DNA from 2 places in the Agrobacterium sp. CG674 genome. Region 2 is predicted to be linked to the other one. Evidence: predicted binding sites of a transcription regulator. Region 2 holds the regulator's gene; the other holds the start of a gene.
The links. Region 2 encodes PhoB, which activates phosphate uptake and scavenging genes when phosphate is short. Its sites were predicted from a motif close to TGTCATNNANCTGTCAT; they were not measured.
Positions count from the first base shown of each region.

Region 1: ACQZ51_RS11350 (UDP-2,3-diacylglucosamine diphosphatase) is a predicted target of PhoB. The motif match lies at 9,679-9,695, and genes of this name have one in related genera.

Region 1 covers NZ_JBNWDZ010000003.1:434,219-449,388, forward strand. The annotation lists gene ACQZ51_RS11315 (apolipoprotein A-IV repeat region-like domain-containing protein) at 1-2,910, shown strand, start outside; gene ACQZ51_RS11320 (PACE efflux transporter) at 3,088-3,531, shown strand; gene ACQZ51_RS11325 (ABC-type transport auxiliary lipoprotein family protein) at 3,652-4,260, opposite strand; gene ACQZ51_RS11330 (MlaD family protein) at 4,290-5,660, opposite strand; gene ACQZ51_RS11335 (ABC transporter ATP-binding protein) at 5,663-6,481, opposite strand; gene ACQZ51_RS11340 (MlaE family lipid ABC transporter permease subunit) at 6,507-7,667, opposite strand; gene dgcA (N-acetyl-D-Glu racemase DgcA) at 7,811-8,794, shown strand; gene ACQZ51_RS11350 (UDP-2,3-diacylglucosamine diphosphatase) at 8,798-9,625, opposite strand; gene ACQZ51_RS11355 (NADP-dependent malic enzyme) at 9,843-12,158, shown strand; gene ACQZ51_RS11360 (DUF2865 domain-containing protein) at 12,280-13,422, shown strand; gene bluB (5,6-dimethylbenzimidazole synthase) at 13,440-14,126, opposite strand; gene ACQZ51_RS11370 (hypothetical protein) at 14,254-14,442, shown strand; gene ACQZ51_RS11375 (phospholipase D family protein) at 14,502-15,170, shown strand, end outside.
Region 2 covers NZ_JBNWDZ010000001.1:364,455-379,624, forward strand. The annotation lists gene pstB (phosphate ABC transporter ATP-binding protein PstB) at 1-810, shown strand, start outside; gene phoU (phosphate signaling complex protein PhoU) at 903-1,619, shown strand; gene phoB (phosphate regulon transcriptional regulator PhoB) at 1,651-2,334, shown strand; gene ACQZ51_RS01810 (cold-shock protein) at 2,695-2,904, shown strand; gene ACQZ51_RS01815 (hypothetical protein) at 3,130-3,351, shown strand; gene ACQZ51_RS01820 (DUF6481 family protein) at 3,389-3,778, shown strand; gene ACQZ51_RS01825 (GcrA family cell cycle regulator) at 4,163-4,708, opposite strand; gene ACQZ51_RS01830 (acetylornithine transaminase) at 5,146-6,342, shown strand; gene argF (ornithine carbamoyltransferase) at 6,401-7,318, shown strand; gene ACQZ51_RS01840 (Hsp33 family molecular chaperone) at 7,584-8,576, shown strand; gene apaG (Co2+/Mg2+ efflux protein ApaG) at 8,621-9,013, opposite strand; gene ACQZ51_RS01850 (O-succinylhomoserine sulfhydrylase) at 9,275-10,459, opposite strand; SAM riboswitch at 10,505-10,583, opposite strand; gene ACQZ51_RS01855 (2'-deoxycytidine 5'-triphosphate deaminase) at 10,658-11,755, shown strand; tRNA gene ACQZ51_RS01860 (tRNA-Gly) at 11,800-11,873, shown strand; gene ACQZ51_RS01865 (MFS transporter) at 12,115-13,284, shown strand; gene ACQZ51_RS01870 (AraC family transcriptional regulator) at 13,281-14,270, opposite strand; gene ACQZ51_RS01875 (autotransporter domain-containing protein) at 14,528-15,170, shown strand, end outside.

The DNA.
Region 1 (15,170 bases), on a different contig from region 2:
ACAATCGCTTCGAGCGCGAGCATGCTGGAAATGTCGCTTGAGAACCAGCAGGAGGCCATTCAGCGCACGATAGACGCAAGTGGAGCAACGCTTGAAGAGCGTCTGCGTAACAGCGCTGGTGCAGTCGTCGAAAAAATCGATGAAGCCACGAGGGAAATTGGTGGCGCGGCTAACGCCCTCACCGCCCGCGTCGAGGAAACTGTCGGTCAAGTCGCCGTTCGTCTGGATCAGACCGGTGCGCGTCTCGAAAGCAACATCGACAGCTTGCAGACCCGTATCCAGACCGATCTCGGTAACGTCAATGCAACGATCGAAGATGCAGGTCGCAAGATTTCCGAAACGTTCGACGGTAAAACCGCAGAGCTTGTCCGCTCCAGCGACGATGCAACCCAGCGCATCGCCGGTGTATTGGATAGCGGGACCGCCCGTATTGACGAGCGCCTCGGCACCATGGACCGCGCCCTGAATATCGGCCTAGAAAATGTCAACCGCACCATCGAAGGCAAGGCAACAAACCTCGCTGTCAGCCTGCGCGATGCAGTTGTCAGCGCTACCCAGACGATGGATAGCGAAGCTATTCGCTCGACCGAATTGCTGGCGAAAACAGGCTCTGAATTTGCCGATCAGATGAAATCGCGCAACGATGAATTCGCGCGCGCCATCGAGCAGCGCTCCGATGAAATCGTTGGCCGCATGTCTGATGCACAGGGTCGTTTGTCGGGTCAGGCTGTTGCCGTCGCTCAGACCTTCTCCGAAGCTGGCAACGCGATCGTCAGCAAGGTTGCGGAAGCAGAAGCAATTGTTCGCACGCAGGTCGGCGCAATCTCCGAGACTCTGGCGGGCGTGGAAAGCTCTCTCGATGCACGTGGAGAATCCATCCGCTCGACACTCGATTCGCGGACACGTGAACTCAACTCCATGCTTGCCAGCCGTTCCGCTGAGCTGTCGCGTCTCATTGAAGAGAAGGCCAAGCCTATCGTCAATGAGTTCTCGACAATCGGTAATAGTGCCGCAGAAAAGATCGTGACTGCTGCACAGCAGAGCGCGAACCTTCTGGTCGAGAGCAACAGCGGCATGGCGCAACTGGTCGAGCAGGCCATTGATGACTACGCCAAGGCTGGTAGCGACGCGGCAAACCGTTTGGTTGCCGCAACCCGCCAAAGCACAACGATGCTGACAGAAACCCATTCGGGCATGGCGAATGTGGTGACCGGCGCAGTTGATGACCTCAACGTTGCCGTTGCGCGCGCCTCTCAGGAATTCAAGGCTGCGGATCAGTCGCTCAGCACAGCGGCCTCCAGCTTCTCGGATTCTGCTTCGCGTGCCGCCGATATGGTGTCCAGCTCCAGCCGTCTGCTGGAAGGCAAGATTGACCGCCTCTCCAACATTTCGGGTCAGACCCTTTCGCAGGTTGCGGGCATCGTCGGCCGCTTCGAGGAACATTCATCCGTTCTGTCGCAAGCATCCGAACTCCTCAACGCCGCACAAACGAGCCTGGTCGGAACTCTGGAAGAGCGTCAAGAGGCCCTGCGGACGTTGTCCGTCGGTCTGCTGACACGCTCGGAAGAGATCGAAAATTCGATGCGGGGCGTCATGGGCGTCGTTGAACAGACCCTCGCACAGGCTGAACAGCGTTCTGCCAACGTGGCAGGCAATCTGCGAAACAACCTAAGTGCCTCCTTCGACGACATTGGCCGTTCGCTTGATGAGACTGAACAGCGGGCAAACGCTGCAGCGCAGAATATGCGCGGCGCGCTACAGTCCGCAGGCGAAGATGCGAGCCGCTCTATCGAAGGCACGATGGCTGAAGCCCAGAAATATTCCGACGCTTTGGTGAACCGTCTTCGCGGTGGCGTCGCAGCATCCCTGTCCGACGTGGACAAGCTGCTCGGCAACGCGACAGACAAGTCCAACGCCGCCGCCGATTCGATGCGGGAAACCTTGCGTGAAGCGGTGGAAGAGGCCGTTCAGCGCTTTGCTGGCGCCACGGACGAAATCCGTCGCTCAAGCCTCGATATTCGGACTGAGCTCGACTCGACCCGCGCTGAGTTGAAGCGCGGTGCCTTCGACCTGCCGGAAGAAGCCAAGGAAAGCGCGGCAGCCATGCGCCGCGCAGTTTCCGAACAGATCAAGGCGCTGCAGGACATTTCCCAGCTGGTCGGTCGCTCGACGCAACAGCTTGAAATCTCGGAGCCAGCTGCGCGTGCGATTGCCGCAACAAAGACCGTCGCGCCCGCCCAACCACAGCAGCCACGGCCGGAACAGCAGCGCCCAGAGCCAACTGCGGTCGCTCCGCCGTCCTCACCGGTCATATCTCGCCCTGCACTTCAGCAGCCGGTCGCACAGCAGCCACGTGCAAGCGCCCCGGCTGAAGCCCGCGCCCTGCCGCAGCAGCCAAGCATTACGGCTGCGCCGGTTGAACGTCGGGAAGATGGCGGCGGCTGGATCAGCGATCTGCTTCGTGGTGCCTCCCGTGATGGGCAGGATGGCCAGGCACAGCCTGCACCTGCCCCGCGTCAAGCGGCAGAGCCGCAGACAAGAGCTGCAGACGCCAGAAACCCGCGCCATGTGGTCGAGTCCCTGAACTCTCTATCGGTGGATATTGCCCGCGCCATCGACCATGATGCTTCGGTTGAATTGTGGGGCCGCTATCAGCGCGGCGAACGCGACGTATTCACACGGCGTCTCTACACGCTGAAGGGCCAGCAGACCTTCGACGAGATCAAACGCAAATACGAGCGTGAGGTGGAATTCCGCACCGCAGTCGACCGCTACATTTCCGATTTCGAAAAACTGCTTGCTGATGTGGCACGCACAGACCGCGACCGGACAATCACGCAGTCATACCTCACCTCCGATACCGGCAAGGTCTATACGATGCTTGCCCATGCGGCGGGTCGCTTTAGCTAAGTCGCTGACATATGAAATCATCAAGCCCTTCCGGTCCGTCCGGAGGGGCTTTTTCTTTTGCGGCCTCATGCTGTCTTGAAGAAATTGGCTCAGGGTTTTATATTGGAAGTACGAGGACGACCTCGGCCAAGGTGGTGATAGCAGTCGGGACGGCCCGGAAAAATACGGGAGTTATCGATGCGCACGATCAAGGATCGTATCCGCCACGCCCTCAGCTTTGAAATCATCGGCCTTATTATCATCATACCGCTTGGCGCTATCGTGTTTAGCATGCCGGCCGAAGATATCGGCGTCGTCGGCGTCGTCAGCGCCACAATTGCGACTGCATGGAACTACATTTACAATTTGGGCTTCGACCATGCCATGCAGCGCGTGAAGGGTACGACGCAGAAAACCACGCTCATCCGTGTTGCGCATGCCGTCATGTTTGAACTCGGCCTGCTGATTGTCCTCATGCCATTTATCGCGTGGTATCTCGGGATCAGCATCATGCACGCGCTGGTGATGGACATATCCTTCGCGCTCTTCTACGTCGTCTACGCCTTCGTTTTCAACTGGTGCTACGACAGGCTTTTTCCTCTACCGGAATGGAAGACAGCCTCCTCTGCAGAGCAGATCTAGGCTGCTATCAGAACAACAATAAAAACGCCGCGTACAGTTTCTGTACGCGACGTTTTCTTTTTGAACTGGCTGACACAGAGCAGTAGGAGTGAAGGACACTCAGACCTGCTTCTCTGCCTTTTACAGTGACTTGAGCGTCCAGGCGACGATGTCGCGGGTTGCACCAGCGAACGCGCTGTCTATACCCTTGACCAGATTGGCGTTGCCGGAACCGTTGATACGGGCGCTGGAGCGGAACACTTCCTGCGCCCGCACAGTACCGTTCTTATCGTTCAGCAACTTTACCGAAATCTCGATATTGGCGACGTTCTTCGTCGTATCGACCTCGAATGCGCGAATATCCGTCACGACCTGATAGTCGATGGCGAGGCCCTGGCCAGGACGACCGACGCCCCCGAGCTTGCCCGTGTCCTCAAACGCTTCAACAAGCTTCGACTGGACCATGCGCGGCAAGCGGTCACTCCACTGCGATCCCGCGAGATACTGCATCTCGGAGCCTGACAGACGCACCACAATGTTCTCACTGTCCAATGCCTTCAACGCGGTCGGATCCGCGATCAGCAACTGCCTTGAGCGCAGTGTAGGACCTTGCGTGACGGACGTAGACGTCACGGACAGATCGAATGTGTCATTCTTGGCGCTACCACCGCAGCCTGCCAGCAAAGCTGCAAGCACAGGTAACGTGACGAGCGCTTTGCTGCCCGACCGGTAGGAAGCCTGCCCGCGCATCAACGAAATTTTCAAAGTCGTACCTCCCGTCAACGCCTTGTACGGCCGTCATATTGTTTTACGTTTTCGCCACCGAAGATCAGTCGCTGCGGATCGCGATCAAAATTCGAAATGGTGTTGTTCAGATTGTCGACGGTCTGGCGAGTGCTGCCAATCAGCGCCTGGAAATCCTTCAAGCCGGAACCTGAGAAGCGCGCGAGATTGTCTGCAATCGGACCGATACGTGCGTTGAGATTATCGGCAACAGCCTTGAACGATGCCAATGTCTCACGAGCCTTGGAGAATAGCGAATTGGCATCATCGGTTCCAAGCAGTCCGTCAACTTTCGCCAAAATTCCATCGACGCGGCTGGAAGCGAGGTTCAGCTTGCGCGACATATCGGTAAAATCAGCAATTGCCTGATCGATATCCGGGCGGCGCGTGCCAACGTCGTCTGCAATCTGGCGGAATGTCGACATTGCCTGACGCGCATCGGCAGTGGCGGTGGACACGTCGTCGACCACATTGCCAACCTTTGACGGGTCAACCGAGGCCAGCAGCTCGTCAGCCCTCTTCACCACGACCTGAACCTCGGAACTAGCCTGTTCGAAATTGCGCGAAGTGCGCTGCACCGTTTCCATCACGTCCTGAATGCCGCCAGACGATGCTGCCACGTCTGACGTCACCTTGTCGACATTGGCCAGAATGGAGTCGATCTTCTGCGAATCGACAGCCTTCACAAGGTCTTCAACCGCTGTGAGTGTGCTGTCTAGACGGACAGAGACCGACTGAACTGTCGTGGACAGTGAGCTCAGGCTGGAAATGAAATTCTCGATACCATCGGAATTGGAAGCCAGCGCATTGGAGAACTTCTCCGCATTGCGCACGGTCTGTGTCAAAGGTCCGCGCGCATCCTGCACAAAGCCCTGCAACTCACCGATAGCGCCATCGGCGCGGCGCAGGATCTTGTCCGCTGTTGCCAGAAGGTTGGTCACGCTGGATAGGTCAGCCGTCAGTTCTGCAGGCACGCCAGTGTCGAACGACTTCTGCAGGATACGCTCTTCATTGTTGCGACCGCCTGATAGTTCGATATAGGCAGCACCCGTCAAGCCCTGAATTTCAAGCACGGCACGGGTGGATGGAAACACGGGTGCATCGGCCTGCACTTCCGTAAATGCGATCGAATAGGCCGGGTCGTCGCGGTCAATAGAAAGGCCACGCACTGTGCCCACGGGAATACCGTTGAAGCGAACCGGCGAACCGACGGACAGGCCGTTGGCAGAGCCCGGAATACGGATCGTCAATTGTGCAGTTGGACCGCCCCGTCCGAATTCCGCCATCCAGTACACGAAGCCGAAGGCGGCTGCGATGATGATCAGCGTGAAAATTCCGACGATGGTGTAATTTGCCTTGGTTTCCATGGCTATCCGTCACTCCCCGGAATGTGTTGCGTGCCGTCGGGAAGAACAACGGCGCGTGCCCGCTTTCCGCGGAAATATGATTGAACCCAAGGATCGTCGCTTTCGAACATTTCCTCGAGTGTACCTTCTACAGCAACCTTTTTATCGCCAAGAACGGCAATGCGGTCGCAGACCGAGAACAGACTGTCCAGGTCGTGGGTGACCATATAAACGGTCAAACCCAGCGAATCGCGCAGACGCGCAATCAGCATATCGAATTCCGCTGCACCGATAGGATCAAGTCCAGAGGTCGGCTCATCCAAAAACACCAGATCGGGATCCAGCGACAGAGCGCGCGCCAATGCAGCGCGCTTAATCATGCCGCCCGAAAGCTCAGACGGGTATTTGTCAGCCGCATCAGGGGCCAAACCGACCATCTCGATCTTGATGGCAGCAAGCTCGTCCATCAACTGCTGCGGCAGATCCAGATATTCGCGCATGGGAAGCTGAATGTTTTCTTTCACGGTCAAGCCGGAAAACAACGCACCCTGCTGGAAGAGAACACCCAGACGCGTGTCGAGCCCCATCCGCTCTTCGTCCGTCGCCTTGTCATAATCCGTTCCGAGTATCTTGATGGTTCCGCCCTGACGCGGAAGAAGCCTCAAAACGGCCCGCATCAGTACGGATTTACCGGCACCGGAAGGCCCGATAAAACCGAGAATTTCTCCACGGTAGACATCAAGATCAAGGTTATCGAGGACCACCTTGTCACCAAACGCAACAGTCACGCCCTCAACCGAGAGAATGACTTCCCGGTCTGCTTTTTTCTTTTCGGTTTTCAATGCCTGCTCTTGCACAGCCTCTCCCTCAAAAATCGATGGCTGCGTAGAAGATGGCGAAGACGCCATCGACCAGGATGACGACGAAAATGGATTTGACCACGGATGATGTCACGTGCTGGCCAAGAGATTCGGCACTTCCGCCAACTTTCATGCCTTCCACCGCCGCGACAATGCCGATGATCAGCGCCATGAACGGCGCTTTGATCATGCCGGAAGCAATTGTCGAAGCCTCCACGGCTGAATGCAGGCGGGATACGAACACTTCAAACGTTATGCCGGAATAAAGGAGCGAAACGACAGCAGCGCCAAACAATGCGGCGAAGTTGGCGATAATCGTCAACAGCGGCAGCGCAATCGTCAGCGCCACCAGCCTTGGAAAGACCAGCACGCCTACCGGATTGAGCCCGATGACTTTCAGCGCATCGATTTCCTCGCGCATTTTCATGGAGCCGATTTCTGCGGTAATCGCGCTACCGGACCGGCCAGCAATCATAATGGCGGTCAAAAGCACGCCAATTTCACGCAATTGCAGAATGCCGACGAGATCGACCACAAAAACTTCAGCGCCGAAATATCTCAGCTGGAACGCGCCCTGCTGCGCGATGATAGCGCCAATGAGGAACGACATCAAAAGGATGATCGGAACAGCGCGAACGCCCATGTGATCGATCTGGTTGACGATGGCTGCAGGAGAAACCCCGCGCCCGCGCCCCAGCTTCATCTGCGCACCGCGCACGGCAGAGCCGAGAATATACATGCCCGCCAGAAAGTCCGCGCCAGCCTGCACAACATTCTTGCCGATAGGATCGAATATGCGCTGAACAACACCGATCTTGTTATTATTCTTTGGCGGCAGAGGTGCCTGGTCCGGCAGACCCGCGATAATTGCTTCGAAGCGCTCATTGCCTTCAAACGCGACCTCTGTACCAGACTTGTCCATCCGGTTGCGCAGCCGGCGCAGCAGCCACGCGCCCGTGGTGTCGATGTCCTCGACACCCGAAAGGTCAATCGTTACAGGCCCAGAGGATTTTGAAGTCTCGATCTTCTCAATGTCTGCGAGAACGGGCGAGACATTGGCGTTGCGCCAGGAACCGCTCAGAACATAGCGCGCAGCGCCACGATCTGCGTTGTCATCCGCTACGATCGCTGCCGGTTGCGCCTTTTGCTGTGCCTCAAGTTCTTGCATCTTGCTCCAAGCGAATGCAGCCTATTAATAAATGAGTAACGACTCATATCCATTGACGGATCACCAGGCCACAGGGATCACGTCAGATTCCGATCATTTGTTGTTGGCAACCGGATTTTACATCAGACGAAAGGTTAAATTCGATGAGCCGTTACCTTGAAGCCACAGCGGAGGCCTTTCCCGTCGCCGGAAGTTTCACCATTTCTCGCGGAAGTCGGACAGAAGTGGTGGTCGTGGCGTGTACCATCACGGAAAACGGCTTCATCGGACGGGGCGAATGTGTCCCTTACGCCCGCTACGGCGAATCAGTCGAGGGTGTCCTGGCCGATATAAGCGCCGTGTCAGATGCGATCTCGAGCGGCATCGACAGGATGGAACTCCAGCGCCTCATGAAGCCAGGTGCCGCGCGCAATGCGGTGGATTGCGCCTTATGGGATCTCGAAGCAAAACAATCCGGCAAGTCCGTTTCCGCGTCGCTGCTTTCCGTAGAGCCGCAAGCCATTATCACAGCGTTTACGATATCGCTGGGCGATGCGGACACGATGGCGGCCAAGGCAGCGGAGAATGCATCGCGCCCGCTTCTGAAAATCAAGACCGGAACAGAGGATGACGCCTCGCGCCTTCGCGCCGTCCGGGCAGCGGCTCCCCACGCACGCATCATCGTCGATGCAAATGAGGGGTGGACCGAACTCAATATTGAGTACCATCTTGCCGTCGCAGAGGAATTGGACATCGCGCTCATCGAGCAGCCATTGTCTGTGGGAAAGGATTCTATCCTTTCGCGCATCAAGCGCCGGGTGCCGATCTGTGCGGATGAAAGTGTCCACCACACGGCGGATCTCGCCTCCTTAAGAGATCGATATGATGCCATTAATATCAAGCTAGACAAGACAGGTGGCCTGACGGAAGCACTCGCCATGAAGAAAGAGGCCGAACGGCTCGGCTACACCATCATGGTCGGCTGCATGCTGGGCACCTCGCTCGGCATGGCGCCTGCCCTCATGCTTGCTCAGGACACGGCATTTGCAGATCTCGACGGTCCTCTCCTGCTGGCGCGGGATCGTGTTCCGGGCCTTCGCTATGAAGGATCACTCGTTTTCCCGCCAGAGCCGGAGCTCTGGGGCTGAACCTCACGCTGCCCGTTGGCCGATCAGCCCAGCAATATTGACGGGCTCCAGCTCATGCACCGTCGTTTCGAGCTGCTCGTCGGACTTCATCCACGTAATTAGCTCAAAGGTTCCGTCGGCATTCTCGGCAACGGCTGTGCAGCTCTCCACCCAGTCGCCGGTGTTGATGTAACGGATACCGTCTATATCCTGCATCACGGCATGGTGGATGTGACCACAGATGACACCATCGACGTTGTTGCGACGTGCTTCATCTGCCACCACACGCTGAAACTCGCCAATGAAGTTGACCGCATGCTTAACCTGAAGCTTGGCCCAGGCTGAGAAGGACCAGTAAGGCAGGCCAATGCGGCGGCGCACGGCGGCGAGCAGAACATTGATTGCAATTGCCGCGTCATAGGCCCAGTCACCCAGATAGGCTAACAGACGGGCGTTGCGAACCACCACGTCGAACTCATCACCATGGATGACGAGGTACTTCTTACCGTCAGCCGCTTCGTGGATCATTCGTTCGGCAACTTCTATTCCGCCGAAATGGGTTCCTGGAAACTCCCGGAGAAATTCATCGTGGTTTCCCGGAATATAGACAATGCGTGTACCCTTGCGCGCCTTGCGCAGCAGCTTCTGCACAACATCGTTGCAGCCCTGTGGCCAGTACCAGTTGCGGCGCAGGCGCCATCCATCGATGATATCGCCAACAAGGATAATGGTATCAGCCTCGTGATGGCGCAAGAAATCCAGAAGGAAATCTGTCTTGGCCGCCTTGGAGCCAAGATGCACATCTGAGATGAAAAGCGTTCTGAACTGCCTGGCTTCGGTTTGCGCGGCCATGGAATGGTTCCCTCTGTCTCGGCAACTTTCTCCCTCTGCAAAACCAGACTCGTGTTTCAGCAAGATGACAAAGCGCCATTTCCGCAGATCGGCGTGCTTTTTACGCAACTTCGAATGTACGGATTTTGCGCAGTCCAGATGAAATAAACGGCTGTACGCACTGCCTGATTGTTGTATGCAAAGGCCTCCCAGAAACTTGAAATAAAGCGGTGATAGAATGAGTTCTCAGGACACGGGCAAGACGCAAGACAAGAACCCCAATGCGGATCTGGAAGAACAGGCGCTTTTCTATCACCGTTATCCTCGCCCCGGTAAGCTGGAAATCCAGGCATCCAAGCCGCTTGGCAACCAGCGCGATCTGGCGCTCGCCTATTCCCCGGGCGTTGCTGCCCCTTGCCTCGCCATTCATGAAAACCCTGAAATGGCTGCAGAATATACGGCACGCGCAAATCTGGTTGCGGTGATTTCCAATGGTACAGCGGTGCTGGGCCTTGGCAATATCGGTCCACTGGCCTCCAAACCAGTCATGGAAGGCAAGGCCGTCCTGTTTAAGAAATTCGCAGGCATCGACGTTTTCGATATCGAAATCGACGCACCGGGCGTCAATGACATGGTGTCGACCATTTCGGCGCTCGAGCCCACCTTCGGCGGCATCAACCTAGAAGACATCAAGGCACCGGAGTGTTTCGAAGTCGAGCGCCAGCTTCGCGCCAAGATGAATATTCCCGTCTTCCACGATGATCAGCACGGCACAGCCATCATCGTTGCGGCTGCCGTGACGAACGCGCTAGAACTGGCTGGCAAATCAATAGGTGACGTTAAGATCGTTGCGTCGGGCGCGGGTGCCGCAGCCCTCGCCTGCCTCAACCTGCTGGTCGTGCTAGGCGCAAAGCGCGAAAACATCTGGGTGCACGACATTGAAGGCCTCGTCTATGAAGGACGCAACACCTTGATGGATGAGTGGAAAGAGATCTACGCGCAGAAGACCGATAAGCGCGTCCTGAACGAAACCATTGATGGCGCCGATGTGTTTCTCGGCCTGTCTGCCGCTGGCGTTCTGAAGCCGGAGCTTCTGGCCCGCATGGCTGAAAAGCCTCTCATTCTGGCACTCGCCAATCCTAACCCTGAGATCATGCCGGAACTGGCCCGCAGCGCGCGCCCCGATGCGATGATCTGCACCGGTCGTTCCGACTTTCCTAACCAGGTCAACAACGTCCTCTGCTTCCCCTACATCTTCAGGGGTGCGCTGGATTGCGGCGCGACGACGATCAACGAAGAAATGAAGATGGCCGCGGTTCACGCGATTGCGGAACTGGCGCGTGAAGAAGTTTCGGAAGTCGCCGCCAAAGCCTATAGCGACGAGACGCCAATCTTCGGACCGAACTATCTCATCCCCTCACCTTTTGACCCGCGCCTCATCCTGCGCATCGCTCCTGCGGTGGCACGTGCTGCCGCTGCTAGCGGCGTAGCCGCACGCCCCATCACAGATTTCGACGCCTATCTCGATCAGCTGAACCGCTTTGTCTGGCGCTCCGGCTTCATCATGAAGCCAATTTTCAATCTGGCGAAGACCGCAGAAAAGAAGCGCATCATTTTCGCAGAAGGTGAAGATGAACGCGTTCTGCGCGCCGCACAGGTTCTGCTGGAAGAAGGCACAGGCGTCCCTATTCTCATTGGTCGTCCGCAAATCATCGAGGCGCGCCTGAAGCGTTTCGGCCTTCGTATTCGCCCGAACGCAGACTTTGCCGTGGTCAATCCGGAAGACGATCCACGTTACCGTGACTATGTGGATGACTACTTTGCGCTGGTCGGTCGTGCCGGCATCAACCCGGAAGCGGCGCGCACGATTGTTCGTACCAACAGCACCGTCATCGGCGCTCTCTCCGTCAAGCGTGGCGAAGCGGATGCCCTGATATGCGGCCTCGAAGGTCGCTTCGACCGCCATTTGAAGGATGTGAACCAGATCATCGGCAAGAGCGAGGGTGCCCACACATTTGGCGGCCTCAGCCTGCTCATTACCCAGCAAGGCGCAATCTTCCTCACCGACACCTTCGTGAATTACGAACCAGCGGCTGAAGATCTGGCGGAGCTTGCAATCCTTGCAGCCAAGGAAATCAAACGCTTCGGCATCACGCCAAAGATCGCTCTCGTCAGCCACTCCAATTTCGGATCTCGCGATTCCGAAAGCGCACGCAAAATGCGCCGTGCCTTGCAAATGGTGCGCAGCGCAGCGCCAGAACTTGAGATCGATGGCGAAATGCAGGGCGGGTCAGCACTTTCGGAATCGCTGCGCAAGCGTGCAATGCCCAACAGCTCCCTTTCTGGTGAGGCAAACCTTCTGGTGTTCCCGAACCTCGATTCGGCCAACATCACCCTCGGTGTTGTCAGGACGATGACCGAAGGCCTGCACGTTGGGCCAATCCTGCTGGGCTCGGCACTTCCCGTTCACATCCTGTCACCAACGGTGACATCGCGTGGCGTCGTCAACATGGCAGCGCTGGCTGCGGTGCAGGCTTCCCACCCTTCGGTGTAATCGCGGGTTAACATAATTTTGAACACGGCCTTGCCGCTTTGAGGTGGAGCCTTATGTTATCCTGAACTAAAGCACGTCATCCGCATCCTGCGGGTGACGATTACAGGATATGACCTGCACCATGGCAGGACAGGAAACGGACGGACAATTGATCCCGCGCCGACACCGCATGATCGGCACACTTGCCTTGCTCCTGCTGGCTGCGCCCGCAACGGTGCAAGCAAACGATGTGTGCGAGACGCTTCGCTCGCAGCTGGAACAGCAGCCAAGGCAGACATTTGGCAACACCGCAGAGGTGCGGCGGATCGCCAATGCGCTGGCCCAACAGAACATTCTGATCCGGCGTATCAAGAATGACATGCGTGGCTATGGCTGCACCTCCGGAAGCATCATCACCTATGGCAATCCCAATGCTGAGCTATGTGGCGAGATTGGCTATGCGCTGGAGCAGGCAGAAGCCGAACGGGACATGATCGCGCAAGACCGCAACCGCATGCTTGCCGACCAGCGGAGCGAAAATGCGCAAGGCTCGCGAGATCGCATTCTGGCCGAGCTCAATGCGCAGGGATGCTACGACGAACAGCCATACTATAGCACCACGGACCCATCTGAAAATCCCGACATGCAAGAGCCCATTGGCGGGTATGGCGCGGCAGACAATCAGGACTACGCACCAACGCCCGATATGCCAATGCAAGGAGGCCTGAGAACCCTTTGCGTTCGCACATGCGATGGCGCGTTCTTCCCGATTTCATCGGATGCGACGCCGCTCGATTTCAAAGATCAGGCCGCGCAATGCGAAAGAATGTGCCCGGGCACACAGACCGAGCTTTTTTATCATGAGCTTCAGGGCCAGGAGAGCGCGGACATGGTTTCTGCCAAAACCGGCCAGCCCTATGCTTCCATGCCAACCGCATTCGCTTATCGAAACAGCACCACCGCCAATCGTTCCCCCTCCTGCAGCTGCAATATGACCGCCAATGGCGACCCGATGAAGAAGCAGGATGGCAAGGCAAGCGGACCGCAATCGACGCCTGCGCAAAGCTCTGCCAGCATCACCACCATCCCGTCACCGAAAGGTGACACAGCGCCAAAACCTGCGGAGACCAAGCCGGTGGAGAAGGCTGAGCCGATCCCTGAGCGCGATTATGATCCTGCTAAAAACAAGGTGCGAATCGTCGGACCCCAGTTCCTGCAGGAAGAAGCAAGCCGGATCGACCTTAAGAACCCGGCTCTTCAGGGCGCCCAACCGCAGCAGCAGTAAGTGGCAGCGCCCTGCCCTTACCTCTGGCCCCATCTGTCTTGAAAGACGAGGTCTTCAAGCCGCAGCCTTTGCCGCCAACCCTTCACCGCAAGTTCCGGCTCGGTGTACAGTTCATCAACCCGACCAAGACAGAGCCACGCGACGATTTCGATGTGATCCGGGATCGTGAGAATCTCGCGAATATCGGCATCGTGAAAGATGCTGACCCAGCCCACGCCAACACCCTCTGCTCGCGCAGCAAGCCATAGGTTCTGTACGGCGCAGACGGTGGAGTACACATCCATGCGCGGATTGTGGGTCCGGCCCAAAACGACGTCACCACCCCGCGTCGGATCGCAAGTCACACAGATGGAAAGCGGCGCTTTGCGAATGCCCTCAAGCTTCAGGCTACGATAAAGATCCTGCTGCTCGCCGGCAAACATGTCCGCCGCTTCTGTATTGGCGCGGCAAAAGGCTTCATAGGCCCGCTGGCGGGTGGCAGGGTTCGTTACAAGTGTGAAGTTCCAAGGCTGCATGAACCCGACCGACGGCGCTGCATGGGCAGCAGCGAGTAATTTCGCTACGAGATCATCCGGCAGTGGCTCCGGCAGAAACTGGTCGCGAACGTCGCGTCTGGTTTCAATCGCTCGGTATACCGCCGCCTTGTCTATGTCTGAAAATGCCTGTGCCTTCCGCACCGCATGTTGAAAATCATCATCCTGCATCGTCAATCCCCAACAATACAGGGCTTATGCCGCTTATCAATAAAACGCGCAAGCAAGCACTGCTTTTCCCGGATTGGTCGGAACCGCGACCCCGCCTCTCGCATTCTAGACGAAAAGGAGAATGCAGATGGATTGCTATACGGAATTGCGTCAACAGATCGGCCAGGACCTAGACACACTCAAAAGCTCCGAGGGGCCAAAGTCGATTTTCGAGCTGGCAGACGCCTATCTTCTGGCCGACGCAGACCTGACACGGCAGGTGGTGGAAGACATAATCAAACAGGAAGCCGACAAGCGTTCCATTGAAATTCACTGATCGAAACCAGATATCTAGGCGGGGATGGGCTGATAATTGGAGAGTATGCGGGTGATGTCATAACTGAGAATTCGCTCATCCTTATATGTATCAGCGTCGTTGTCGCCATTCTCGCGAGTATCATTCTCGCGTCGCGCCATCGCGACAAACTCATCATCAAAATCGCAACGACCGCTCTTCCGAAGAGCGATGACGCGACACCTCTCGACAGACACTGGACGGATATCAGGCGCGAACAGAGCCACGCAAATGCACTGTCTTTAATCCAGTCCAACATGGCCGCTTTTGCAGCACGGGTAAACTCAGCGCGCGCGGCAGGCCGAAGCCTTGATCTCATGTATTACATGTGGAATGCCGATCTCACCGGTCAGCTCATGATGCGTGAGGTTATAGCCGCCGCGGATCGTGGTGTCAGGGTCCGCTTGTTGCTGGATGATCTTGGCGTATCTATTTCCGACCGCGTTTTCCAAGCCATAGACAGCCACCCCAATATCGAGCTGAGGCTCTTCAATCCCACGAAGGCTCGGGAAAATGTGGTTCGTCGAGGATTGGAAATGGTGCTGCGGTTTCGCAGCGTCAACCGGCGCATGCACAACAAGGCTTGGATCGCCGATGGCCGCATTTTGATCGTGGGCGGACGTAATATCGGTGATGCCTATTTCGATGCTGCGGAACAGGCCAACTTCCGGGACTTCGATGTCATCGCGCGTGGCGACTGCATTGCAGAC
Region 2 (15,170 bases):
ATGTTGTCGGATACAGCAGTTGAAAAGGCGCTGGACAAGAAAATGAATGAAGTTTCGTACAAGATGATCGGCAAGGACGTTTCTGTCTATTACAGCGAGAAGCGCGCCTTGTACGATGTGAACCTCAACGTTCGCGAAAACACGGTGACAGCTTTGATCGGCCCATCCGGTTGCGGCAAGTCCACTTTCTTGCGGACCCTGAACCGCATGAACGACACCATCGACGGTTGCCGCGTCACCGGCAAGATCACGCTCGATGAGGACGATGTCTACGATCCAGCGATCGACGTGGTGGAGTTGCGCGCGCGTGTCGGCATGGTGTTCCAGAAGCCGAACCCGTTCCCGAAGACAATCTATGAAAACATTGCCTATGGTCCACGCATTCACGGTCTTGCCCGCAGCAAGGCCGATATGGACCAGATCGTAGAGGCCAGCCTTCAGAAGGCCGGCCTGTGGAACGAAGCCAAGGATCGCCTGCACGAATCCGGTACCGGCCTGTCCGGCGGTCAGCAACAACGCCTTTGCATTGCCCGCGCCATCGCCGTTTCGCCTGAAGTCATTCTGATGGACGAGCCCTGCTCGGCGCTCGACCCCATCGCAACGGCAAAGGTCGAGGAGCTGATCCACGAGTTGCGCAGCAATTTCACGATCGTCATCGTCACGCACTCCATGCAGCAGGCGGCGCGCGTGTCTCAGCGCACGGCCATGTTCCACCTCGGCCATCTGGTTGAGGAAAATGATACCGACAAGATGTTCACCAACCCGGATGACCAGCGCACACAGGACTACATCATGGGTCGCTTCGGCTGATCCTGCCCTCTGTCGTGTCATAGCATCCACGCCACCCCGCCTGAGCCTTTGCGAGCTTGGCGGGTGGCGTCATCTAACTGGAGAATTCGAACATGCCGACACCAAACCATATCATGTCCGCCTATGATGACGAGTTGAAGTTCCTGACCCGCCGGATCGCCGAAATGGGTGGCCTTGCCGAACAGATGTGCGCCGACGCCGTGCGTGCGCTGGTCAATTCGGACTCGGCCCTGGCGCAGAAGGTGATTTCTGATGACACCATTCTCGATCACGCCGAGCGCGAAATTGGCGACAAGGCGATCGTGACGATAGCCAAGCGCCAGCCCATGGCTGCCGACCTGCGCGAAGTCATCGGAACGCTGCGCATCGCCGCTGATCTGGAGCGCGTTGGCGACCTTGGCAAGAACACAGCCAAGCGCGTTCTCGCTGTTGCCGGCACAGGCGTTCCACGCAAGCTGGCCCGTGGTATCGAGCATCTCTCCGAGCTTGCTCTGGTTCAGCTCAAGGAAGTTCTTGATGTCTATTCCACCCGTTCGGTTGAAAAGGCGCAGGCCATCCGCGAACGCGACGAGGAAATCGACGCGATGTACACATCGCTGTTCCGCGAATTGCTGACCTACATGATGGAAGATCCGCGCAACATCACCACCTGCACGCATCTCCTGTTCTGCGCCAAGAACATTGAGCGCATTGGCGACCATGCGACCAACATCGCGGAAACCATCTACTACATGGCCACTGGCAACCAGCCCGAGGGCGACCGCCCGAAGGACGATAGTTCCAACATGCTTGGTGCAGTGACCGAGTGAATTCTCTATACGACTGGCGGAGTCTCTAGCCATGGTGCCCAAAATCGCAGTTGTCGAAGATGAAGAAGCCTTGAGCGTTCTTCTTCGTTACAATCTGGAATCCGAAGGTTACGACGTGGATACCATTCCGCGTGGTGACGAAGCGGAAATCCGCTTGCAGGAACGCACGCCGGATCTGTTGATCCTCGACTGGATGCTTCCAGGCGTTTCTGGCATCGAGCTTTGCCGTCGTTTGAGAATGCGCCCGGAAACCGAGCGGCTGCCGATCATCATGTTGACGGCGCGTGGCGAAGAAAGCGAACGCGTGCGTGGTCTGGCCACGGGTGCGGATGACTACGTCGTCAAGCCGTTTTCAACGCCAGAGCTGATGGCGCGGGTCAAGGCCATGTTGCGCCGCGCCCGGCCAGAGGTTCTGTCCTCCGTGCTGAAATGCGGTGATATCGAGCTGGACCGCGAAACGCATCGCGTTCACCGCAAGGCCCGCGAAGTACGGCTTGGACCAACCGAGTTTCGTCTTCTCGAGTTCCTCATGGTGTCACCCGGCCGCGTCTTTTCGCGCTCCCAGCTTCTCGATGGTGTCTGGGGTCACGATATCTACGTGGATGAGCGCACGGTGGACGTTCATGTCGGGCGCCTGCGCAAGGCACTCAACTTCTCTAGCATGCAGGATGTGATCCGCACCGTGCGTGGTGCCGGATATTCCATGGAAGCCTGACCAGGCCTCGGGGCTAGAACGCTTCTGTATGGCGTCAAAATCTCATGCACCGCTCCCACAAGGGGCGGTGTTTTGCGTTTGGTGCAATGGATATCAATGCGTTAGCTGGGGCAGATCGTGCCAACGACCGGCGTGACCTGCACAGCTTCTGAGTGTTGATTTTAAGTTTCTGTAATTTAAAGTTTGACTCATAGGCCGGAAGGCTCTATGTATTGGTCATCGATATTTTGCTTGCTGAGCTTTGGTTACCGCGCGATTAGCACCGCGCTTTGAACTAACCCTTCCTTTCAAAAAAATCGCTACACCGCACACAGGACTCACGTTCTGTGACTTATAACTTATGCTTTGAAAGGGTTCATTATGACCACAGGCACAGTAAAATGGTTTAACTCCACCAAGGGCTTCGGCTTCATTCAGCCAGACAACGGCGGCGCCGATGCATTCGTGCACATTTCCGCTGTTGAGCGTGCAGGCATGCGCGAAATCGTAGAAGGCCAGAAGCTTTCCTACGATCTCGAGCGGGACAACAAGTCCGGCAAGATGTCTGCCTGCAATCTCCAGGCTGCTTAATACGGGTATCGACTTTCCTTTGACCACGGATGTACTGGCATTGTCGAAAGTTTGAGACCACCGAGGTCAGGCATGTTGCCTGGCCTTTTTTTATGCCGCAAGTCGGCCACATGCTTGGACGTATTGCATTCTTATATGCAAGAATACGCTTCGAGCCGTGAATGCGTATCGCTCTATCCATAAATCGATTCCGGTTTTCAGTGCGATGCGATAGGAGAAAATTCCATGTCAGACGCTCACAGCAAATCCCGCAAGCAGGCCGAAATTGCTTTCGGAGCGACGCAATCGCAGTTTTTTGCCCGCGGCAAAGCGGTCGATGAGTTGAACTCGATTGCGAGCGCCCGTGATGAAAAGACCCTCAGGCTGCGGGAAGCGCGTCTTGCGAAAGAACTGGAAGACAGCTTGAAGCCCGCAGTTATCCCAACCAAACGCGCCAAAAAAACCTGATCCCTGATCGGTATGACGCATCAACTGGAATAGAGATTTGAGAAACACTAGAAATATCAAGAACAACGAAGTTTCCGAACGTCGCGGCGCTGCTGCCGAGGCAAAGGCCGCTCTTTTGAAGGCCTATCGCGAAGCCAAGGAAGCCGCGGCTCCCACGCTCGAAGCCAAGCAGGCCGAGCAGATTGCCGTTGCCGAAGCCCGCAGAGCCCGCCAGGCCGAGCGTGACCAGCAGAAGCGCGAAGAAAAATTGCGCCTGGAAGAAGAGGCCGCGCTACGCGCAGCTGAACTCGAAGCTGCTGCAAACGCTGAGGAAAATGAACGCAAGGCGGCGGAAAAAAATCGTATCGCTCGCGTCGTCGAAGACGAAGCAGCCCGCAAGGCAGAACGCGATCGTCGCTATGCCAACCGCAAGGCCCGCCAGGGCTAAGCTTGAAGCCATGATCCTGCAGCCGTTCAATCGAAGGGCTGCGATCATCCGCTGCGAATGCTGTGCGGAGTGCGAAAGCCATAAGGCGCTTCGCACCCTTGCCGCATATGGGATCAGCCATGCCGCCGCATTTCGGTGCAGCGCCGCATGATCCCGAGGCTCTGAATGCCGTGACGTCTGGCCGCTCTTGCTGCCCCAAAGTCCTCTTACCGGTACGCCGGTTCAATCCCCGATGACAAACTGACAAATCAATCGCCATCTCCTTGGTGAAGCCTTCGCCTGTGCACCTTTGCGCTGACGCATTGCTTTGTCCAAGTCGAAAAAAAAACGCAACAAAAAAGCGGGCCAAAGGCCCGCTCATTTTATTGCGTCGAACTGCGAGCCTTAGGCTCTGCGGCGTTCGCTTACCGGCTGGTAAGCCAGCTTTGCGTGGAAGCGGCAGTACGGCGAGGACTCAGAAGCGTCACAGCCGCAGAAGTGGAAGTCGTCCTTCAGCGGGTCGCCAACTGGCCACTTGCAGGTGCGTTCCGTCAGTTCCGTCAGGGTCAGGCGCAGCGATGTCGGCAGCGTGGAATTGCTGACCGGCACATATTCGAGAATCCGTGGTGCATCCGTCTCCGCATCGTCCTTCTGGACGTTGGCGTCTGCTGCGCGTGTGTTGGCGCGGGCAGGGGCAACGCGGCCCTGGAAAGTGGCTGCGCGGGGTGCCGCAGCAGAAGGTGCAGTCGTCGCTGCCGGACGCTTTGCAGCGGGACGAGCGGTTGCAACTGTGCCGCCAGCCTTGGCGCGGCCTGGAAGGTTCAAACGATGGACTTTACCGATGACGGCGTTGCGGCTGACGCCTCCGAGCTGGGCGGCAATCTGGCTGGCGCTGAGGCCTTCAGACCACAGCCGTTTCAGTCTTTCGACCCGTTCATCAGTCCAGTTCATGCCGTGTCTCCGCTGGTCGCGAAGGCAGAATCATTCTGCTGTGCCGTGGAGTGAACCACGCGCAGAGTATCCGCCAGATTGTAGGTGACTAGGTCCGCCGCTTGCGATCTAGTAATTGAGAGTTAACCTAATCGTCGGCAGACTCCGTGACAAGAGTCGGGAGAATCATCTGGAATCGATTTTCCGGTTTTCCCCAACTTGCTGTGTTTGTGAGTCAGAAAAGCAACACCTAGTGTGCGCCATATCAGCCCCTACAACAGCTTGAGAATGCCTGAAAATGAGGACATTTGTTGACATCCTAAGGCGAAGTGACAATAGTGCCCTCGCAGTACGAGGATACCCCAAGCCGCCGCGAGGCGGCATTTTTGATTTTCAGGCACGGGATAACCGGTAAGACCCATTGACAGCGCCCTTTATGCGCAAGGAGTGAGACAGCCATGGCCGACACTGCGCCATTGTTCGATACGTTTTCCAGAGCACCCTTGCGGTTTGAGCGAGGAGAGGGCGTTTGGCTCATCACCGAGACCGGCGAACGATATCTGGACTTCGGTGCGGGCGTGGCCGTCACATCGGTTGGCCACAGCCATCCGCGCCTGGTCGAAGCCCTGAAAGGTCAGGTCGAGAAGGTCTGGCACCTATCCAATCTCTATGAGATTGCCGGTCAGGAAACGCTGGCCAAGCGGCTGACGGATGCAACTTTTGCGGACAAGGTGTTCTTCACCAATTCGGGTGCGGAATCGCTGGAATGCGCGATCAAGACGGCCCGTCGCTACCACTACACGCACGGCCATCCTGAAAAATTCCGCATCATTACCTTTGAAGGCGCGTTCCACGGACGCACGCTGGCAACCATCGCGGCTGGCGGGCAGCAGAAGTACATCGAGGGTTTCGGACCAAAAGTTGAAGGCTTCGATCAGGTGCCGTTCAACGATCTGGACGCCCTGAAGGCTGCGATCGGGCCCGAAACGGCTGCCCTGTTGATCGAGCCTATCCAAGGCGAGGGCGGTGTTCGCCCCGTTGCCCCTGAGTTCCTACGTTCCCTGCGCGCTTTGTGCGAAGAGCACGGCCTGCTGTTGATCTACGATGAGGTGCAGACAGGCGTTGGCCGCACAGGCAAGTTCTTTGCCCATGAGTGGTCCGGTGTCACGCCTGATATCATGGCCGTGGCCAAGGGCATCGGCGGCGGCTTTCCGTTCGGCGCCTGCCTTGCAACGGCGGAAGCTGCATCCGGCATGACGGCTGGCGTTCACGGCACGACCTATGGCGGCAATCCGCTGGCCATGGCGTGCGGAAATGCGGTGCTGGATATCATTCTGGCCGATGGCTTTCTTGAGCATGTGCGGGATGTGACGTTGATATTCCGCCAGGGCCTTGCATCGTTGAAGGATCGCTACCCCGACGTGATCGAGGAGATCCGAGGCGAGGGGCTGCTGATCGGTATCAAGGCGAAGATGCCGTCGTCCGATCTGCTGCACGCCATACGCGCCGAGCACCTCTTGGGTGTTCCCGCTGGTGATAACGTCATTCGTATTCTGCCGCCGCTTGTTGTAACGGCTGAAGAAGCGCGTGAAGGATTGGCCCGGATTGAACGTGCGGCGGAAAGCCTCACGACGAAAACCGCAAAAAGCGCCTGAATGCGCATAGTCAGGTGCGCGCCCAAGGCGCCACCTGCATCGATGGGACTGTATTGAAATGGCATCAGCAAAGCATTTTCTAGACCTTTCGGCCGTCGGCTCTGAGGACCTGCGGGTCATTCTGGATGACGCGCGTGCACGCAAGATTGCGACCAAGAACGGCACGGCGGAAAAGCCGCTGGCTGGCAAGATGCTGGCGATGATTTTCGAAAAACCATCCACCCGTACCCGCGTTTCCTTTGATGTTGGCATGCGCCAGCTGGGTGGCGAGACGCTGTTTCTCTCCGGCACGGAAATGCAGCTTGGCCGCGCTGAAACCATTGGCGATACGGCAAAGGTTCTGTCGCGCTATGTGGATGCCATCATGATCCGCACGACAGACCATTCGCGTCTGCTGGAGCTTGCCGAACATGCAACCGTGCCAGTCATCAACGGTCTGACGGATGATACGCATCCCTGCCAGATCATGGCGGATATCCTGACCTTTGAAGAGCATCGCGGCCCGATCAAGGGCAAGACCATCGCCTGGACGGGTGATGGCAACAATGTGCTGCATTCGCTGGTGGAAGGTGCTGCCCGCTTTGGCTACCGCATGAACATGGCGGTGCCGATGGGGTCTGAGCCCCATGACCGTTTCATGAACTGGGCGCGCAACAATGGCGGCGAAGTGAAACTGTACCATGATGCGCAGCGCGCCGTCGAAGGTGCCGATTGCGTGATCACCGATACCTGGGTCTCCATGAACCAGGAACACAAGGCCCGCGGCCACAACATTTTCCAGCCCTATCAGGTCAATGCCGCGCTGATGGGCAAGGCCAATGAAGATGCGCTGTTCATGCACTGCCTGCCTGCCCATCGTGGCGAGGAAGTGACCGACGACGTTATCGATGGCCCGCAGTCTGTGGTGTTCGATGAGGCGGAAAACCGTCTGCACGCGCAAAAGGCCATCATCGCCTGGTGCATGGGCGTTATCTGATCTGACCGGGTGCCGTTGAGGCAAGCCATGCGGGGTGCTTGAATATCCGGCATGGCTTCCTATTTGTAGCACCAAGCACGTGCTGCCGGACTTCATCGGCAGCTTTCATCAATGTTTCACCGCAATACCCGGCCGGACGTGGTTCCGTTTTCACCTCCGCCGGTTTATCTATGCGGTAACAGCATCATGCCCGCTGGCCAATTTCGCCCGCCGCCTTATCTGGCGGTGTGGCTGTGCGCAGTTGGGGCACCTAGGAGTAAGTGATATGGCAGATGTGACGGTCGATCTGGACACCCTCGAATTCGCTGGCGACGACAAGGTCGTTCCCTTTCAGGTGGAAGGGCTGGATGTGCGCGGCCGCGCCGTGCAGGTTGGGCCGCTGCTGAACGCTATTCTGGACCGGCATGAATATCCGCCGGTTGTCGCACGCCTGCTGGCTGAAGCGGTGGTCTTGACCGCGCTCATCGGCACATCGCTGAAGTTTTCCGGCAAGCTGACGGTCCAGACCAAGAGCGACGGCCCCGTGGACCTGCTGGTTGCCGATTTTACCGCGCCTGAAAACATGCGCGCCTATGCCCGCTTCGATGAGGAGCGGTTGGCGCAGGCGACGGCTGAAGGAAAGACTTCACCAGAACAGTTGCTGGGTGCCGGTATTCTCGCCTTCACCATCGATCAGGGTGTGGGCATGCAGCCCTATCAGGGCATCGTTCCGCTGGATGGTTCGACGCTTGAAGAAATCGCAGGCGTCTATTTCCGTCAGTCGGAGCAATTGCCGACCCGTGTGCGCTTGGGCGTTGCCGAGCTGTTTGACCGTGATGAGGAAGGTAAACCCCGCCACGGCTGGCGTGCTGGCGGGCTCATCGCGCAATTTTTGCCGCAGGCACCGGAGCGTTTGCGCCAGCGGGATCTACACGGCGGCGATGGCGATGAGAACAATGTCGACTATGCCGTAGATGATGCCTGGAATGAAGCGGTTGCCCTGATCGACACTGTCGATACGGATGAACTGACCGATCCGCAGGTGCCAGCGGAAAAGCTGCTTTATCGCCTGTTTCACGAGCAGGGCGTGCGGGTTTACGATCCGCAGCTGATCCTTGATCGCTGCAACTGCTCGCGTGACAAGATCAAGGGTGTTCTCTCAGGCTTCTCAGCCGATGAGATCCGCGACAGTCAGGAAGACGGCGTGATTTCCGTGACCTGCGAGTTCTGCTCCACCACCTACCGCTATTCGGTGGATGAGCTGGAAGCTGCGGAGTGACAATGATGTGCCGGATCTGAAAAGGTCCGGCACACTGTCGGGCCTTAGTTCAGCACGCGCATCAGCCCCGGGCTGTCCAGCGAGAACGCGGGGATAGCCACGGTGAAGACTTCTCCGGCGTCAGACTGCATCTCGTAATGGCCGAACATCATGCCGGATGGCGTGTCCAGCGGGCAGCCGGATGAATATTCGTAAGTGCCACCGGGCTCCAGATGCGGCTGTTCGCCGATCACGCCGGGGCCGGACACTTCGTCCACCTGTCCATTTTCATCGGTGATATGCCAATAGCGGTTGACCAGCGTCACGCCGATCTCGGAATTGTTGGAAATCACAACGGTGTAGCCCCAGACATATCGGCTGTCAGCCGGGTCGGACTGCTCTTCAAGATAATAGGGGTCGACTGTGACCTCGATATCTCTTGTTAGCGCACGGTACATTACGGGACCTTAAGTAATTGGTTGTCCAGACATTCTACACTACAGGCGACGCCTATCGTCAATAAACCGTAAGGCGATATTAGCGTGGCAGCCCAAAACAATGCACGTTTCGGCTGGCATGGATTGCTCCACGGCTCATTTGGGTGGTTGAGTGTAACAGGTCTGGACCGAAGATGTTCCTTGTTTCCATGGCGTCAAATCGATCTAAGAGCGATCGCCATGGCAAACGGCCCGGTCGCAATGCCGGGCCATCCGTGTTTCTCAGGCAGAGACTGCGGCAATTGCCGCCGCAAAATCCTCCAGCAGATCGTCGGTATCTTCAATGCCGCAGGAAAGGCGCAGCGTGCCACCGGACATGCCGAGTTCGGCGCGCGCCTCATCCGTCAGGTTCTTGTGTGTGGTCGTGGCAGGGTGGGTAATCAGGCTTTTCGCATCGCCCAGATTGTTGGAAATCTTGACGATTTCAAGCGCGTTCTGCAACTTGAATGCCGCTTCCTTGCCACCCTTCAGCTCAAAGCATACCAGCGTCGAACCGCCAGTCATCTGCTTGGCAATGATATCGGCCTGCGGATGGTCTGCGCGACCGGGATAGATGACCTTGGCGACCTTGGTCTGCTCGGCCAGAAAATCAGCGATCTTTGCAGCGTTCGCCGTCTGCTGGCGCACGCGCAGCGGCAGGGTCTCGATGCCTTTCAGCAGGGTCCATGCGTTGAACGGCGACATGGCCGGGCCGGTGTGGCGGAAGTAATCCTGAAGCTCTTCCTCGATCCACTTCTTGTCGGACAGAACAACACCGCCAAGGCAGCGTCCCTGACCGTCAATATGCTTGGTTGCCGAATAGACGACGATATGGGCGCCCAGTTCCAGCGGCTTCTGGAAAAGCGGCGTGGCAAACACGTTATCGACCAGCAATTTGGCGCCGACCTGGTTTGCAAGCTTCGCAACGCCTGCGATATCAATGACTTCAAGCGTGGGGTTGGTGGGGCTTTCAAGGAAGAACAGCTTGGTGTTCGGCTGTATCGCCTTTTCCCAGTTCGCAAGATCACGCCCGTCAACCAGCGTGCATTCAATGCCGTAGCGCGGAGCAAGCGTTTCGACAACCCAGCGGCAGGAGCCGAACAGAGCGCGGGCCGCAACGATATGGTCGCCGGCCTTCAGCTGGCACATGATGGCGGCAGTAACGGCAGCCATGCCGGATGCCGTGGCGCGCGCATCTTCAGCACCTTCTAGCAGGCACATGCGCTTTTCAAACATGTCATTGGTAGGGCTGGCGTAGCGGGCGTAGATGAAGCCCTCCGTCTCGCCCTTGAAGCGCGCTTCGGCGGCTTCGGAATTTTCATAGACAAAGCCTTGCGTGAGGTAGATGGCTTCGGATGTTTCGCCATATGGAGAACGCAGGGTGCCGCCGTGTACCAACTGTGTTGCCGGGCGCCATTTCTTGCTCATGTCATCACCTTACAAACAAAAAAACCGGTCGCAATAGCGGACCGGTTACAAGCGCACCCGGTCTTTTTAGCCATTTGTTTAACGTGGCTGCAAGCCGACCGGCCAAATCACCACGGGATAAGTTGCCTTAAACCCGTTAACGACTTGCGTCAATGCTTGGCTTTTGGTTTTGTCGCCGTGAAAAGGGATGATAAAAAGATGACGAGAACGACGGGCATATTGGCAGATGGCGCGATCCGCGAACTGTTCGCATCTGGCCAATTGGCCAGCGAACGGCCATTGGATCAGGACCAGATACAGCCCGCCAGCCTCGATCTTCGCCTCGGCGCAAAGGCTTATCGTGTGCGCGCCAGCTTCATGCCCGGCCCCTCGACGAAAGTCATCGAAAAGCTGACCCGGCTCAGCCTGCACGAGATTGATCTGCGCGAAGGCGCTGTTCTGGAAACCGGCTGCGTCTACATCGTGCCGCTGATGGAGGCGCTGGCGCTTCCGGCTGACATGGCAGCCTCGGCCAATCCGAAAAGCTCGACCGGACGCCTCGATATATTCACCCGCGTCATCACCGATTATGCGCAGGAATTCGACAAGATCCCGGCAGGCTACCACGGCCCGCTCTACCTCGAAATCAGCCCGCGCACATTCCCCATCGTCGTGCGCCAGGGCTCACGCCTGTCGCAGATACGCTTCCGCATCGGCCATGCCTTGCTAGCGGAAACGCAGTTGCTGGCGCTGCATGAAAGTGAAACGCTGGTCGCCAGCGAAACGCCCAATGTCTCCGGCGGCGGCATTGCTTTGTCCATCGACCTTGAAGGTTTCGGGGAAACGGGCCTGATCGGCTATCGCGGCAAGCACCATACGGCGGTGGTGGATGTCGACCAGAAGGCCGCCCATGATGTGCTCGATTTCTGGGAGCCGATCTATTCCAGAGGCCGCGCCGAACTCATCCTCGATCCCGATGAATTCTACATCCTCGTCTCGCGCGAAGCCGTTCACGTGCCACCGCTTTACGCCGCCGAAATGACACCCTATGACCCGCTGGTCGGTGAATTTCGTGTGCACTATGCCGGCTTCTTCGACCCCGGCTTCGGCCATGCCAGCGCCGGCGGCACAGGCAGCCGCGCCGTGCTTGAAGTTAGAAGCCACGAAGTGCCCTTCATCCTCGAACACGGCCAGATCGTCGGGCGCCTCGTCTATGAGCATATGCTGACAAGACCCGAAGGCCTCTATGGAACAGGCCTCGGCTCCAACTATCAGGCCCAGGGCCTCAAGCTCTCAAAACACTTCAAGGCTGAGTAGCCCCTTCTTGACAGGCCGGCCAAACTGCCCGAAGTTTCAATCGCGCGGGTGTAGCTCAATGGTAGAGCAGCAGCTTCCCAAGCTGAATACGAGGGTTCGATTCCCTTCACCCGCTCCAGTCGTTTTTTGAGAAAGCTCAATCAGGCGAACAGTCGGTGCGATTCCTGAAAGTGCCAAGGACGCTTGGTCACCACCTGCGCGTGTGGTGGGCCGTCAAACATGCGCTGTTGCGTCTGCATCGTCGTTGAAATACTTGAGCAGTTCTTTCGATCTTCATTTCTGTTTTCATTGCATTTTAAAACGGCATATCACGCCACGTTACAAAGCGTATGTCTGCCGGTTCGCATTTTCAGGCTCGCATGTTTTTCAAACAGGTCAGACAGCTGCTTCCCGTTCTGGTGACGGCAGGCATGGTTATTGGGGTGCATGGGCTGCAACTGACTTTGGTTGCCGTGCGCGGTGCGTCTCATGGGTTTTCTGTCACGCTCATCGGGGTCATGAGTGCGGTTTACAGCCTGGGTTTTGCCGTGGGGTGCCTGTGGGCCACGCGGCTTTTTGGCCGGTTCTCCCACGGCCAGATCTTCAAGATATTGGTGACGGTTGCGGCGGCGGTGGCAGCGATGATGGCGTTGACGGCTGATCCGCTCATCTGGATCGGCCTGCGGTTGGTATCAGGTTTCGCCTATGCGGGTCTGCTGGCCTTGATTGAAGGTTATATCAACGCCAATGCCGCCAATTCCCATCGGGCGCAGATATTGTCGATCTACCGCTTTGTCACTCTGGGTGCGGTGGCTGCGGCACAATACGCCATTCCCCTTGTTGGCGTGAACAGTTCCGCGCTTTTTCCGCTGATATCGGCTGTCCTGATCGCAACGCAGCTTCCATTTTCTCGCGTTAAAACCGCTGGCTCTGCCGCTGCGATAACTCTTCGTTTTGATCTTTGCAGCGCCTGGCGCATCAGCCCTCTGGCCGTCCTGGGCGCTATCGCGGCGGGCATGACGGCGACCACCTTTCGCTCCACCGGGCCGGTCTACGCGCACCTGGTCGGCATGACACCAGCCGGTATCGCAACCTTCATGAGTGCGGGTCTGATGGGCGGGCTCGTCCTGCAATATCCTCTCGCCTTCTTTTCAGATCGCATCAACCGCATAGCGGTTATCGTGGTCACGCTCATGGGTGCGGTGGCCGTGGCGGGGTTTCTTGCAGCCTTTGCTGATACCAACACGATGCTCAACATGATCGGCATCGCCATCTTCGGGGCATTCAGTTTTCCGGTCTATGCCCTGTGTTCTGCGCATGGACATGATCGTGCAGGCAAGGGCCATGAAAACGTCGCCCTGGCGGCATCCCTGCTGTTCTTCGTGTCTGTGGGCGGCGCGCTCGGCCCCTTGCTCGTCTCCGCCCTCATGCAGCATGCGGGGCATGCGGCATTCTTCCTTTACATGATCTCTGTTCACGGATTCATGGGTGCCTATGCCGTCTATGCTTTGACGACAGGCGGTTTGAACAGAAGCGGGGTAAAGCCCTAGGCGTTCGTCAGCGCCCTGATCCACCCATCAAAATCAGCGGCGGATTTGCTGTCTTTTGCCGCCTGCGTTTCGCTGAGTTGACGCCGGTACTGGCCGGGAGACATGGCGAAAAGGTCTGAAAATGTTCGTATGGCGTGGCTTTCGCTGGCAAAGCCGACCTGGTGACACAGAGTGCCCACGCTGAAGCGACCCATATCCGGTCGTGCAAGCAACTGGCGCAGCTTCGTTGCTCTGGCCTTTTGTATGTGGCGGGAAATGCCGCCCGCAGACTTGAAAAGATCATAGAGACGTGTGCGGGAAAGATTGGCTTTTTTGCTCAGCCATTCGGGAGAGAGGTTGCGGTCGGCGATGTGCGCATCGATCAAAAGCCGCACACGTTCCACGGCATCGTTGGGGTCCTTGGGTTGCGCAGTGTTGCTCGTGTCCAGCGCCATGGCCAGCGCCTGCCGAAACATCTGCGTCACGCGCCCGGCAGCGGCCATGTCATGCTGCAAGGGGCGCCGCACCAGTGATGCCATGAGGTCGGCCAGAATGAAGGCGTTGCCACCATTGAGAACCGTGCCGTGCAGGTTGCGGGCGTCCGTATCCACGGTGCTGACCAGATCTGCCGCAACAGAAAACGTGACATAGTGACAGTCTGTCATCATCGTGCGTTGCGCTTGTGTGGTGTCGAAGAGAACAATGTCTCCTGCCGCAACAGAGCGCGTCGCGTTCGGCGTTTCCACCTCTAACTGGCCTGAAAGATTGAGCTGCAAGGTAAAATGTTCGAACCCGTCCGCGCTTGCCCGGCGCAGGGAGCGTTCATGCGCAACATCATTCAGCTTGCGCTCGAACATCACGAGCTTCCCCAGGCGCGATGCCTTCACCCAGCCACGGAACCCAGGGCCATTGGTGCTGACATCAGAGCCTCCCGCATAAAGATCGCGATAGGCATCAAAACTGTCTTGAGGCTGCAGGGCCGCACTGTCGAACACGAAGGATGTCATAATAAGCCTTGAAACATTATAATATTCAAAAATACTATTTTCTCATGCAGTTAGTATAAAATAAGAAAAATGATCCAATAATCTTTTTATACTTCGTTGTCCCGCAACAAATCGCCTGACGGGACGTCCAGACAATGAATGCGGACGCTCAGACATATTCGAAAACCAGCGATACTGATAGATTTGCCGCAGATTTTTTATATCCGCGTTGAATCTAAACTATGCGGTTGCAGCAATATGCAGGGGAATGAAGCGAAATGACGATCACATTTGGTAAGCCGGATCATGGCGTTGCGAGAAACACGCGCAGGCTTTTCAGCACAACATCGTTGATTGCGCTGGCGCTGGCTGCAACGACGGCGTTTCCGTTGACGTCGCATGCAATCGGTCCGCCTACGACACCTCCAGTCGACACTTCCAATACCAGCGCAAACACCACCTTCGACCAGTTCACGAGTTCTGGCGGCATCGTCGGTCTCAGTGGTGATGGGTCGACATTGCTCGTAAGCACGTGGAACAGCAGCCTCAATTATAGCGTACCCTATCTGTGGAAGGACTCTGCGGGAACCTCCCCGACCACCACCGGCGGGTTAAGTCCAAGTGGTATTAATGAAGACGGTTCTGTCTATGTTGCCTCGGGCCAAGATAAAATCTATCGCGTAAAGAATGGTGTCATCGAGGATTTGGGAGCGTTTGGTAGCGGCTCTGCTTCCGCCAAAGGTGTGAGTGATGACGGCAATGCCCTTTTCGGTGAAGGCTATCTCCCAGGTTACACCCAGTATCATGCTTTTTACTGGTCGACAGCGTCGGGTGCCGCAGAAGACGGCGTCATGGTGGACATTGGAACGCTGAATGGCAACGACAACTCGTATGCCTATGCGATCAGTGGCGATGGCACAA